One region of the Priestia sp. VA7 genome, then DNA from elsewhere that is predicted to be linked to it. Evidence: riboswitches for the same ligand, from Rfam matches in the RefSeq annotation. Region 1 holds a riboswitch; each other region holds the start of a gene.
What was found. Region 1 has a riboswitch for cobalamin ahead of nikA (nickel ABC transporter substrate-binding protein). Riboswitches for the same ligand answer to the same signal wherever they lie in the genome.

Region 2: another riboswitch for cobalamin. It lies ahead of metE (5-methyltetrahydropteroyltriglutamate--homocysteine S-methyltransferase); the one in region 1 lies ahead of nikA (nickel ABC transporter substrate-binding protein).
Region 3: another riboswitch for cobalamin. It lies ahead of AC0C45_RS24345 (HoxN/HupN/NixA family nickel/cobalt transporter); the one in region 1 lies ahead of nikA (nickel ABC transporter substrate-binding protein).

The regions. Positions count from the first base shown of each region.
Region 1 is NZ_JBVQPN010000007.1:33,361-37,911, forward strand. Features, by position in the region: gene ftsZ (cell division protein FtsZ) at 1-905, shown strand, start outside; cobalamin riboswitch at 908-1,097, shown strand; gene nikA (nickel ABC transporter substrate-binding protein) at 1,241-2,782, shown strand; gene AC0C45_RS25000 (GNAT family N-acetyltransferase) at 2,854-3,381, shown strand; gene AC0C45_RS25005 (CitMHS family transporter) at 3,693-4,551, opposite strand, start outside.
Region 2 is NZ_JBVQPN010000003.1:48,473-53,023, reverse strand. Features, by position in the region: gene metE (5-methyltetrahydropteroyltriglutamate--homocysteine S-methyltransferase) at 1-1,521, opposite strand, end outside; cobalamin riboswitch at 1,672-1,860, opposite strand; SAM riboswitch class I at 1,940-2,050, opposite strand; gene AC0C45_RS12645 (hypothetical protein) at 2,131-2,382, opposite strand; gene AC0C45_RS12640 (sugar porter family MFS transporter) at 2,906-4,285, opposite strand; gene araA (L-arabinose isomerase) at 4,437-4,551, opposite strand, start outside.
Region 3 is NZ_JBVQPN010000006.1:87,199-91,749, reverse strand. Features, by position in the region: gene AC0C45_RS24360 (type 1 glutamine amidotransferase domain-containing protein) at 1-26, opposite strand, end outside; gene AC0C45_RS24355 (DoxX family protein) at 332-754, shown strand; gene AC0C45_RS24350 (M20 family metallopeptidase) at 824-1,987, opposite strand; gene AC0C45_RS24345 (HoxN/HupN/NixA family nickel/cobalt transporter) at 2,217-3,014, opposite strand; cobalamin riboswitch at 3,149-3,331, opposite strand; gene AC0C45_RS24340 (organic hydroperoxide resistance protein) at 3,437-3,856, opposite strand; gene AC0C45_RS24335 (undecaprenyl-diphosphatase) at 4,009-4,551, opposite strand, start outside.

The sequences.
Region 1 (4,551 bases):
GTGTACAAGGGGTAGAATTTATCGCCGTTAATACAGATGCTCAGGCGCTTAACTTATCTAAAGCAGATGTGAAAATGCAGATTGGTGCGGCCTTAACGCGAGGATTAGGTGCAGGAGCTAATCCAGAAGTGGGAAGAGAAGCAGCCGAAGAAAGCAGAGAACAAATTCAAGAAGTACTGCAAGGCGCAGATATGGTATTCGTAACAGCTGGCATGGGCGGAGGAACCGGTACTGGAGCAGCTCCGGTTATTGCCCAAATTGCCCGTGAACTAAATGCTTTAACAATTGGAGTAGTCACTCGCCCGTTCAAGTTTGAAGGAAATAAACGTACGAAGCAAGCAGTAGGCGGTATTACTGCGATGAATGAATCGGTAGATACCCTTATTGTGATTCCAAACGACCGCTTGCTTGAAATTGTCGATAAAAAGACGCCTATGCTTGAAGCATTCCGTGAAGCAGATAATGTTCTTCGCCAAGGTATTCAAGGTATTTCAGATTTAATCGCTGTTCCGGGGCTGATTAACCTTGATTTTGCTGATGTAAAAACAATCATGTCTAATCAAGGATTTGCGCTTATGGGTATCGGACGAGCTTCCGGATCAGACCGGGCAATTGAAGCAGCGAAAAAAGCGATTTCTAGTCCGCTGCTAGACGCATCGATTGATGGAGCAAGAGGCGTGCTGTTGAACATTACAAGCGGCAGCAGCCTGAGTCTTTACGAAGTACAGGAAGCAGCAGATATTGTCACGTCGGCTTCTGATCAGGACTTAAATATGATTTTTGGATCCGTGATTAATGAAGATTTAAAGGACGAAATGATGGTAACCGTTATTGCCACTGGATTTGATGATGAAGATGTTTCACCATCAGCTTCTACTTCTAGAGTTTCAAGAGCACGCTACTAAATTAAATAACCAGCTTTTATGGTGGCAATTGTTTTTCAATTGCCTTAAAAGGGAATCCGGTGCAAATCCGGAGCGGTCCCGCCACTGTAACAAGGAGCCTTATGCCAAAAAGCCACTGTCTATTTAGAGACGGGAAGGCGGTATAAGGCAATGACTTGAAGCCAGGAGACCTGCCATAAATCGCAACACACAATAACCTACGAGGATAGGGAGGTGTTTTGGCAGAACCAAAAATAGGATAAACAAGGAATACGTTTATCTGAATTTGTTGTGAAGACAAGCACTTCTTTTTAGAAGTGCTTTTTTGTGTATTAAAATAGAAGGTGGAAAAAGCAATGATAAATAATAAAAAATTCGTATCTATGATATTTCTTGTGTTACTTTGCCTCACTGCTTGCGCTCCTAATGAAGAGAGCATAAGTATAAAAGAAAGAAAGAAAACGGATAAAAGTGTGACGTTTTTATTTAATTTTACATCTGCAACGCTTGATCCTCATACGGATGATAATTATACAGCAGTTCGTGCGGGAGTAGGGGAGACGCTTGTTAAAATCAGCAATGATTTAAAAATAAAGCCCTGGCTTGCTGAAAAGTGGAAAACGGAAGATAACGGTCTTACGTGGACATTTACGATAAGAAAGAATATTACGTTTCAAAATGGTAAAGCGCTAGATGCAAATGCCGTTAAGTCTTCTCTTCAAAGAACGATAGATCAAAGTTATGCGATGAAAAACGCTTTAAATATTAAAGAAATGAAAGCGAACGGTCATGCGCTGACAATTACATTAAAAGAACCAATGCCTAAATTTCCTTCTGAGTTAGTGCATCCAAACACAGCTATTATAGATATTGATGTTTCTAATATAGCTAAGAAGCCTATTGGCACAGGTCCATTTCAAGTTTTGACTTTCGATCAAGGAAATCAAGTGAAGTTAGAAAGATATGAACATTATTGGAATGGGAAAGTAAAATTGAAAAATGCGATCTTTGCATTTAACGAAGATGCTAATGCGCGAGTTGCGGCTCTTCAGTCCGGAACAGCCGATATTATTTATCGCCCGCCTTTAGAAAGTTTGGGCACTTTACAAACAGATCCGTCTTTTAAGGTAAGTGGAGTACCCAGTGTGCGTACACATTTATTACTTTATAATCAAACCAATGACGCATTAAAAGACGAAAATGTAAGAAAAGCTATCGATACCTTACTGAACCGAAAAGAAATTGTCAGCAGCATCATGAACAATCAAGCGGCAGCCGCTCGAGGTCCATTTTTACCCCAATTTCCTTTTGCTGATAATAATGCTAATGAGCAAAGAGGTATGCCATCTGCTAAAAAATATTTAGAGAAAGCAGGCTATCAAATTAAAAATGGCAAAACAATCAAAAATGGAAAGCCATTATCCCTCTCTCTTGTCACATACAGCTCTCTGCCGGAACTTCCTTTGATTGCTCAGCTTATACAGTCTAATGCGAAAGAGTTAGGAATTACTATTAAGATTCATCTCGTTGAGGACAGCGATGAATATGTAATGGCAAAAGACGATTGGGATTTAGCACTGTACAGTCTTATCACTGCACCTAGAGGAGATGCAAGCTATTATTTAAGTACGAACTATTTGCCGGGCGGTGGTTTAAATGCCAGCCGGATTGATAATGATAAGCTAACAAAAATGATTCAGCAGTTAAATTTAACCATAGATGACGCAAAGCGAGATCAGTTAGCTAAGCAAGCAACCGCTTTGATTAATGAGGAAATGCTGACATCATCGATTGTACATCCAAACATTGTTGTTGCTTATAATCAAAAAGTGAAAAACTGGACCACAAATCCAAGCGAGTATTATATGCTCACTCAGCATTTAGACGTAACGCCATAGTCAATATTGTGTTGTTCCTATAGGAAAAAGAGAAAGTATACAATGATAGATAAAAGGATGTGACAGTAAACGTGCAAGAAGTACAAATGTATCAAATTAAAGAAGTAACAGAAAAGGATGCTGAAGTGATTCAGTTTGTCATGAATATGCGGAATGAGCTATTTCCTATGATGGAAAAAAATCAGCTTCCTGTGGATTTGCTTCATTTTAATGAATATTATGTTCAAGCGAAAGGCGCTGCTTTTTTTGCAGCTGTCACGGAAAATCAACAAGTAATTGGAACAATGGGTTTATACGCTTACGATGGAAGGTTTCATGCATTAAAAAAGCGATATGAACATAAAACTGCAGCCGAGATTGTAAAATGCTATGTCGATCCAGCATACCGGCGTCTAGGCATTGGACAGCAGCTGTTAAAAGCAGTGGAACAATTTGCTCAAAGTCATTTTTATGACACGTTGTATCTGCATACTCATCCTTTTTTACCGGGGGCTATTCCATTCTGGACTTCACAAGATTTTATCGAAAGGCTTGCTGAACAGGATGAGCCATGGAATACGCTGCACATGGACAGAAAAATACAACCGGTCGTAATGTAACGATATTATACAGTAATTACCATAGAATCTAGATAAGAGCTCATGCTATAATGAGCGTACTTCCATTTATAGCCTGTAGGGCAAGTCCTTACAGAAAAAAACCACGTTTCGAATTGGCTGAAACGTGGTTTTTTTCTATGAAAAACAAATAACAAAATATTTTTAAAAATATCTATGAAATCGCTTTCAAAATAATGAAATATATTATATAATTACTAGTGTTGTGTTGTACTTTGTTAGTGTTAAATCAATATCCTACATGTGTGAGCCGATTGCCTTATGGTAGTCGGCTTCCTTTTTTATGATAGAGTCTAAAGGGAAATAGCATTCGTTAAAATGGCTGTAATTGTCATCACAATAGTTGTCCCAAAGGCCCACTTGAAAAGAAACTTTTGATGCTCCCCGAAATCTACTTCAACCAGCCCAATCAGAATGAAAGTAGCGGGTACTAAAGGAGATAGGGGAAACCCAGTTGTGGAATGTCCCAATAAAGCTGCTCGTCCTATTTCTACAGGGTCTACACCAAAATTAGCTGCTGTATGGCTAATAACAGGTAAAATGCCAAAGTAATAAGCATCAGGTGAAAATACAAAGCTGAGAGGAAGGCTCGTTATTGCTACAACTAAGGGAAGGTGAGATCCCAGCCATTCAGGAGTGAGGCTGACAATGGTATTAGCCATGGCATCCATCATTTTTGTTTCTGTAAAAACGCCTGTAAAGATTCCGGCTGCAAAAACCAACGTACTAACCATTACAAAGCTGTTTGCATGACTTAAGATTCTTTCCTGCTGTTCTTTTGGGTGAGGAAAATTAACAAATAAAGCAATGGCAAAAGCAATAGCAAATAAAATAGGAATAGGGAGTATGTCTACGACCAAGAGAGTCATTAAGCACAGTGTCAATAAGGCATTAAACCAAAAGAGTCTAGGTGGCTTCCCAGGGGTCTCATGAACTGAAAGCTGTTCAGCAAAAGCCATTGATGAACCTTTTAAATGAATGGTGCCTAAGCGCGCTTTCTCTCTCTTTCCGAGTAAGTATGCTGAAAATAAAGTCCACATCAATCCCGCTGCCATAGCTGGAATAAGAGGGTTAAATAGATCTGATACTTCTAATTGCAAACTTGCTGCGGCTCTTACGAGAGGACCTCCCCAAGGAATCATATTCATAACA
Region 2 (4,551 bases), on a different contig from region 1:
AAAGCCTCCTAATTTCTCACCGAAGTACTCAACCATGTCCGTACGCTCAAACTCTCCGTGCACAAGGACATCTAAGCCGATATCTTCTTGAATTTCAATCCATTTTTTGATTTCCTCGTTAATGTACGCTTCATACGCTTCGTCTGTTAGTTCTCCTTTACGCCATTTTAGACGCTCTTTTCGCACTTCTTTTGTTTGCGGAAAGCTTCCAATCGTTGTCGTTGGAAGAAGCGGCAGCTGAAACGCTTCTTGTTGAACGCGTTGACGTACGTCAAACGGCGCTTGGCGCTCTGCTTTATAACTGTGCAGCTGCTTCAGCTCTTTTTGCACGTCTTGATGATTTCGAAAAGATGATCCATTTAATGCTTGAATCGCTTGTTTGCTTACACTTATTTCTTTTTCTATTGCTTCTTTTCCTTGCTGTACCGCTTTCGTTAACAGCGTGATTTCCTGTAGCTTTTCATCTGCAAAAGAGAGCGCATTTTTCAATACTGGATCAATCGTCTCTTCATTTTTCACCGTGACAGGAACATGTAACAGACTTGATGAAGGCTGCAGAATCAAACGGTCTTTTGATACGGCTTCTTCAATTTCACTGATCGTTAAAAGTTGTTCATCCAAATTTCCACGCCAAATGTTTCGTCCGTCAATCACTCCTGCTGCCAGCACTTTATCAGTTGGAAAACCATATTTATTAAGCGCCGTGAGATTTTCGCCTCGGTCATGTACAAAATCTAAGCCAATACCATGAACAGGAAGAGCAACTACTTCTTTATAGTGATCAATGCTGTCAAAATACGTTTGCAAAATGACTTTTACATTCGGTGCCGCTTCCTTCAAAGTTTGATAGACTTCTTTGTACAGCGCGATTTCTTCTTTTGATAGCGTTGTAGCTAAAACCGGCTCATCTATCTGCACCCACTCGACGCCTTCTGCCTGCAGCTCCGCTAAAATAGTTGCATAAAGCGGAACAAATTGTTCAACTACTTTTTCAAACTCACTTTCTTTATATCCTTTTGACAGCTTCACAAATGTTACTGGACCTAAAATAACGGGTTTACCTTTGATATTCAGCTTTTCTTTTGCTTCTTTGTAAAATTGAAGCGGCCGATTTTCTACAAGTGCCGGCGTACATTCCTCAAGCTCGGGTACGATGTAGTGATAATTTGTGTTAAACCATTTTGTCATCGTAGAAGCTACCGCACCTTTTGTTCCTCGCGCGATGTCAAAATACGTTTCAAGCGATACCGGTCCTCCGTCATATTCAAAGCGCTTTGGCACCAAACCAAACATAGCGGCTGTATCTAACACGTGATCGTATAAGCTAAAATCGCCGACTGGAATCAGTTCAATTCCTGCGTCACGCTGTTTTTTCAGATGCTCAAGACGAAGAGCTTCAATTTCCTGTAGAAAGATATCTTTCTCTAGTTTTCCTGCCCAAAACTGCTCAAGCGATTTTTTCCATTCTCGTTTTTCACCAATTCTTGGATAACCTACATTTGAACTTTTTACACTGCTCATTTTTTCCACTCCCTGTATATTTTTTTATCGATAAACTAAAAAATCTCTCTTTTCGAAATGAAAAGAGAGATGATACGCATACTTAACTAAAGTTGAGATAGTCTGTTTTTCTCAACACGTATTCCTCACTCCTCTCTATATCCCGTAGAGCTTAAGTGCATACAACAGGCAGGTCTCCTGACTTAGGTTCATCGCTTCTTATCCCTTCCCATTTCAACATGAAACAGTGGTTAATAAGTTGCTCCCCATTACAGTGGCGGGACCGCGCCGGCTTTTCACCGATCTTCCCTTTTAAGCTGCGTACATTCGTTACACAGCACCTGATGCATTTTTATAAAATTGTTCATTCAAAACACCTTCACATAAAATAAAAAGCCTCTCTATCATGAATAGAGAGGCATAGTATCTATGAAATCCTCTCTTATTTTTCAAAGCTGTACGCTTTGCAGGATGTAGCACCTTTTTAACAAGAATGTTAAATGGTTGCCGGGCTTCACAGGGCCAGTCCCTCCGCCTCTCTCAATAAGAGTTTTAATTGTTTATAATATTTTGAATGTAGAGTCATCTTAACACCTTAGATTTATGTTGTCAAAAGAAATTGCAAAAAAATTAGTTTTCAGGAGGTGCTGACGCTAATTTTTGTCTTAACAATTTGTAATCGTCTTTTCGATGTGTTTCGATCAAGTCTTTTGCTCCTTGGTGATATCCTGACGAATAAATGTACTCTACTGCTGTTTCAATAAGCTTTCTTTTTTCTTCGGCACACTCCCGGTCCATTAAGGGGAACAGTCTACCTAAAAGGTCATTTAAATCTTCCTTGATAAAACGATTAAGTCCTTCTTGCATCTTTTCGTTTGCCATGATTGCTCCTCCATTTGCTGTGTATATTCTAAGCCTCTATAAACAGGCAGTTCACTGTGAATTTTAAGATAAAGTTAAGTCATTAAACAGTATATCAAGTGAATGTTTTTCTTTAATTACATATGTAATACAAATATATGACAAATATAGAGAATATATCATCATTCATTATCTATTATAACGTTTGACTGAACCTTCTGCTACAAGGTTTCGTTAAGAGTTATGCACATTTTCCCAAAAGAGGTTGAGACATAACGAAATGAATTCAATCTAAAGGCAAATGGGATACATGAGCTGAATCGCTTGTGACACCGCAGTTGATTTCCGTACAAGACTTCGCTTCCCGCAGGAGTCTTCGTCTTGTCCTCCAATCACCTGCTAGAAAGATCTATACACATGAAACCTACGTTTACCCTAACAAAAAAAACGAACCACTAATCAAAGTGTTTGATTAGTGGTTCGTTTTTCACTTCAGCTAAAATACTTTTATCTCAGCATCTTACATTTAAAACATTTACGACAATTAAACATATTTATTACGCTCAACTGGACTTACAGAATTTCTTCCAGAACGAGCTGCCATGTCCGTTTCAATTTGCTCTAGGCTACGTCCTTTTGTTTCAACAACTACAAAACGTATGAAGAATAAACCGAGAATGCAAATGATTCCGAACGTTGAAAAAATAACGCCCAAACTAAACTGATCAGCTAAAATTGGGAACACAAGCCCTACTGCCAGCGATCCTGTCCAGTTAAAAGCAGATGAAATCCCAGCACCGATTCCGCGTACAGAAAGCGGGAAAATTTCTCCTACAATGATCCACGTAAGCGGCGCCCAAGAAAACGCATAGCAAAGGATAAAGCAGCAAAGAGCAATTAACGTAACCCAGTTCACGACGACTTCATTAACGCCTAATGCTCCTAGAATAGCCGGTGTGAAAAATGAAAGAGCCATTCCCGCACCGCCAATCGTAAGAATGGTACGGCGGTTGAATTTATCAACAAACTGCAGGAAGATAAGTGTTGTCACCACAAAAATCACCCCAACAATAACCGTAAAGCCAGCAGCTACCTGCGGGGCTAAACCAACTTGACGAGCAATGCTTGTTGCATAATAAACAATTGAGTTTGAGCCTTGAATCTGTTGAAAAGTTGCCATTCCGACACCGATAATTAAAGCTAAACGAAACTTTTTATGAAACAGCTGCTTAATGCCTGATTGTTCATGAACAGCTACGCTTTCAATTTCAGACACTTCAGCTTCCACTTCAGCTGTTGACCGGCGAAGCGTGCGCAGCACTTCACGCGCTTTATCTGGCATTCCATTTTTAATTAAGTAGCGAGGCGACTCTGGAAGCTTGATCATACCGATGCATAATACAATTGCAAAAATACCGGCGCTGCCAAGCATTAATCGCCAGCTGTTTGGAACGGGCTCAAAAATAAAGGCTACAATATAGCTTAATAATAATCCAATTACAATCATTAGCTGATTTAAACCTGAAAGCTTCCCGCGAATATTAGCAGGTGCGATTTCTGACATATAGGCAGGAACTAACGAAGAAGCCGTTCCTACTGCTGTACCTAAAAAGACGCGCGCAATCGTTAACGTAATTTCCTCTGGTGCAATCGCTGAACCGATGGAGCCTAAAAGAAAGATGATCGACGAAATTAAAATTAACTTTCTTCGTCCAAACTTATCGCCTAATAATCCGCTTAAAATGGAACCGATAATTGCTCCTCCCATTAGCGACGAAACCACAATTCCCAGCCAGAGCGGACTTAAATGAAACGCTTCACGGATATGACCTTCTGCACCAGCAATAATCCCAATATCATAACCGAATAAAATACCGGCAAATGAGCCGAAGAAGAAGATAAACTTACTTGATACTTTACTCATGATTATAGATCCCCTTTGTATTGTCTTAGTTTTGCTTCCTATCACACAAATTTAAAACGCTTTCATTTATTTCTAAAAACGGCGTTCTTTTACTAAGTTGCGCTATATTTTCACTTTCAAGGAAGCAGCGCTCCCTCGAAAGTAGTGATGCTTACTTAATAATGACGTACTCTAGATCAACAAGCTTTGCATAGCTCACGATTTGATCCGTCGTTAAATTTAATGAAAGAACCGTATGATGGCCTCCTCCGTTTTCAATCCACGCT
Region 3 (4,551 bases), on a different contig from region 1:
ATAACTCTTTTATTTTCTAAACGCATCGTAACACCTCCGCCATCAGTATAGCATGTTGGAGAATAAGATTGAAAATAAGGGACTAAATTGTACATAATTAAAGGATTTTTCAAGTGCTCTTCAGAAAATTTTCGTATGCCAAATGGTCTAATTTTATATTTTCACTTGACTGAGGACAAACATCACACTACAATTTGTAGTGTGATGTTTGTAATGTTGTAAAATTATCCAAATAAGAAAGACTTTCTGATTTAATTGCTACATTTCTTTTTTCGGGCTTTTACACTACATAATGTAGTGTTTTTCAAATACACTTAAAGGAGGAAGTAAATTGAATAAAAACGTCGAAATTGGTTCACTTATTATTCGTTTAGTATTAGGTTTTACATTTTTAGTACACGGCTTTCAAAAATGGCAAGGCGGGATTGAAAATACAGTAGGGTTCTTCGATAGCTTAGGAATCCCTGGTTTCATGGCATATATTGTTGCAACCATTGAACTCGTAGGTGGGATTCTTATTATTCTTGGCCTAGCAACAAGAGTCGTATCTGCTTTATTTGTGGCAGTTATGCTTGGCGCCATTTTTACAGCCAAGCTTAAAAGCGGATTTGTTGGCGGGTTTGAGTTTGATATTGCCTTAATTGCCATGTCTGCTCACTTATTTCTTGCAGGAAGCCAGTTCCTTGCTCTTGATGCAGTGGTATTCAAAAAGAAAGAAACTGCCTTTTCTCTTCAAGAAGAAAGCAGTAAATAAAAAAAGAAAGCTTATACTCTCCCAATATAAGCTTTGAGATTAGTCCCCGCCGTTTGAGGCGGGCTTTTTTTATATTTGCAGCAGCAAATTCGCAAATAAAGAAGAACGCTCGGACAACGTATCAATTTGAATATGTTCATATTCCGCATGTATTCCTTTTCCGCATGCTCCTAATCCATCCAACGTGGGAACGCCAATGGCCGCTGTAAAATTGCCATCACTTCCCCCGCCCACAGCTGCTTCTTCCAATTTCATACCCAGTTTCGCCGCGATTGACTGAGCGCATTCAAATAGCTCTTCCGTTTGTTTAGACTTGACCATCGGAGGACGATTCATACCTCCCGTTACTTCGAGCTTAATCCCTTTTAAAATGGGTGTTAAATTCAAAATAATATCCGTCATGCGTTTTGCTTCTTCTTCTGTAGAAACACGTAAATCCACGTGCGCTTCTGCATATTCCGGCACTACATTTGTACCGCTGCCTCCCGTAAACGTCCCAACGTTTACCGTTGTACCTTTTTCATAATCAGTTAAGCTCTGCAGAAAAATCACTTGGCGCGCCAGCTCTTCAATCGCATTGATTCCTTCTTTGTGGTGATTACCCGCGTGTGCTGCTCGTCCCCATACTTTTACGGTGAAAATCCCCGCTCCTTTGCGCGACGTTTTTAACGCACCTGAACCCGCCACCGCCGGTTCCGCTACTAGCACTGCTTCACTTCTTTGTGCTTCTTCTTCAATGTATTTTTTAGAAGAAATTGACCCAATCTCTTCATCCGAATTGCAGAAAAACACAATTTTTTTATCGAGCGATAAGCCAAGCTCTTGAATCGCTTTAATCGCCCATATAGATTGGACAATGCCGCCTTTCATGTCTAAAATTCCCGGACCGTACAGCTTGTTTCCCTCTGTTCTTAGACTCAGCCTTCCCTTTTCCCATACCGTGTCAAAGTGACCGATAATTAAAAGCTGCTTTTCTCCTTCTCCAATCGTAAATTTCAAATGGTTTCCTACTTCTTTTTCTTCTATGATTTCGTACCCTACCCCTAAACGCTTTTGAAATAGCTGCGTTAAATACATTCCACACTGATCTACTAACTCTTTGCTGTAGGACGGTGATTCTTTTTTCACAAATCCGACTAAATCTTCAAGCATCTCTTGTTCGTGTTCTTTTAAATAACTAAATACACTTTGTTCTACCATTACCTGACTCAAATCAATTCCTCCTCCAAACAACCCCTGCTGCTTGCATTAAATGCTTTTATTTATCGTACGTATAACTATGTTCTACGTTTCACATAACGATCTTAAATTATCCTTAATTATAATGGTTTTCAGACAATTTTCCATCCTTTAAATACAGATAATACTTTAACTTATTCATAACCGACCGAAAATAGCCATAAACTTCAACAAATTCATACAAAAAAGCTTCAATCTTCAACAGATTAAAGCTTTCGTTTGACTAATTGACATTTATTTTAATATTTTTCCCTTTTGACTTCACACTCACAAAAACAAACATAGACACTAAAAAAACAAACAGAATAACGCCAACCATTTCAAAGTTTACTTCGGCCCATGGGTTAAAGAAAGTGAATGCTAAATAGAACGACACACCATAAGCGAGGACAACAATAACCCAGCCCATCAAGCGAGAAGCAGATTGTCCAAATTTACTCGATTCATTCACCATTTTATGTACAATCAATGAATCGATTGTATCTGTTAGCATCATACCAAACATAAACACTAGCCCCAACAAAAGCGGCGTATACTTGCCTGCGTTCCCTACAGCTAGAGACCACACGGCCGTTTGACTGACCGTTTCGGCTGCTAAAGCGAACAATGCTCCTACAAGAATAATTAAAAAAGGATTCGTTGTTCCTTTTGCGATTTTCGGAATAAACTTCCCTTTTAACCCGCTCAGCTGAAACTCTTCCTCTTTATTTTTGGTTCGAAGCAAATGATATGTGTTTAATGTCCCGATTAGAAAGAGAGAGATAATGGATACCCAAGATGCAAAATGATCGAAATACGATGGAAACGTAAAATTCTTCATCACCACGCCCAGCATCCCGGCCGTGACGGCCACCATTCCTCCGTGACCTAGTGAAAACAGCGTTCCGACCCACGGGGCAAAACGGCTGCCCATTCGCCAATTATATCGAGTCTGGCCATCAATAAAAGCTAAGTGATCTGCATCCAATCCGTGCCTGATTCCTAATAAAAAGACAAGTAAAAAAACTGATAAACCTTCCATTTCCTACACTCCTTTTTTTAAAAATAAAACGTAAAAAAGCCTCAATTCTATAGAAATTGAGGATGTGTCGGCATATGAAAATAAACAGCAATTGCTCACTGCGTACCTTGATACACCGCCTCTTTCCTAGAAGAGTCAAGTGTACAGAATAGGTAGGTCTCCTGGCTTGAGATCATCATTTTCTACCGCCTTCCCCGTTTTGAGTGACGATAAGATAGAAAACTCCCTGCTTACAGTGGCTGGACCGCTCGAGATTTGCACTCGATTCCCTGTTACCTCTTACGCTATGTAAGAGCACCTAAACTGTGCGAATAATTCATTTTCTTCTTCATTATACTAGTACCGCTTACAAATGAATAGAGAAAATTCAAATAGAAAAGCCCTGCTAAACTTTACATGCTTAGCAGGGCTTTTTAAAGCAATTAAACTACTTCTACCGTTACGTCTACGTTACCGCTGATTGCTTTTGAATACGGGCAGTATGAGTGAGCTAGGTCTACATATTTTTTCGCTGTTTCTAAATCTAAACCTTCGATATGAGCTTCAAGCGCTACTCCAATTTTCACTCCTTGATCAGCTTTATCGGGAAGCAGCTGAACAGTAGCTTTTACTTCACTTCTTTTGATTTCTACGTTATGTTTTTTCAACATAAATTCTAACGCGCTGTTGAAACAAGCACTGTATCCAGCTGCAAACAGCTGTTCTGGGTTTGTTGCTGTTGTTGCTTCTCCACCAAGCGCTGGAGGTGTTGCAACATCTAAGTTAAAGATGTTATCTAAAGAGTGAACTTCTCCTGTTCTTCCACCTGTGTTAACGACTGTTGTTTCATATAAAGCTTTCATGTATAAACCGCTCCTCTTTTCCATTAATTTTATTAAAAGTTTTTTATTTATCGTTTCTGTAATTTAATTGTACACAATTTAATTTTAAAAAACAAGTATTAAATACATTAAAAATTTCCCAATAAAAAAAGCCGCGTATTTGCGACTTTTTCTTAATAATATTGAGACTGTTCGTCATAAGCAGATTTCCGAAAAATAGACAAGTTGGTAATAGCCCTCATCAGTTTCGTATTAAAAATAACATAATGAATAAACAGCGCCAGCACGCATCCTAAAATAGCTCCTGTTAACACATCGAATGGATAGTGAACGCCAACCCATACGCGTGAAAATGCAATAAGTGCACCTATTACAACCCACATGCGTCCTGAGCGTTTGAAATGCAGCCAAATGGTAAAAGTGATAACTAATGCAGATGTAGCATGATCGCTTGGAAATGAAGAATTCGCGGCGTGATCAATGAGCTGATTCACGTGGTGAGAGATAAACGGACGATCTCGATAAGCAAATAAACTAATCACTTTATTGATAATGACTCCTGTGGCACAAGCACATAAAGCTTGAAATGCTACAACACGGCTGCCGTTTTTATTAATAAGTAAAAACAAGCCGAGTAAAACGATAAGTACATACTGGGCATAATCTGCAAAGAATACCATCAGCGAATCTAGAGGCTTTACGTGTGAGGCATACTG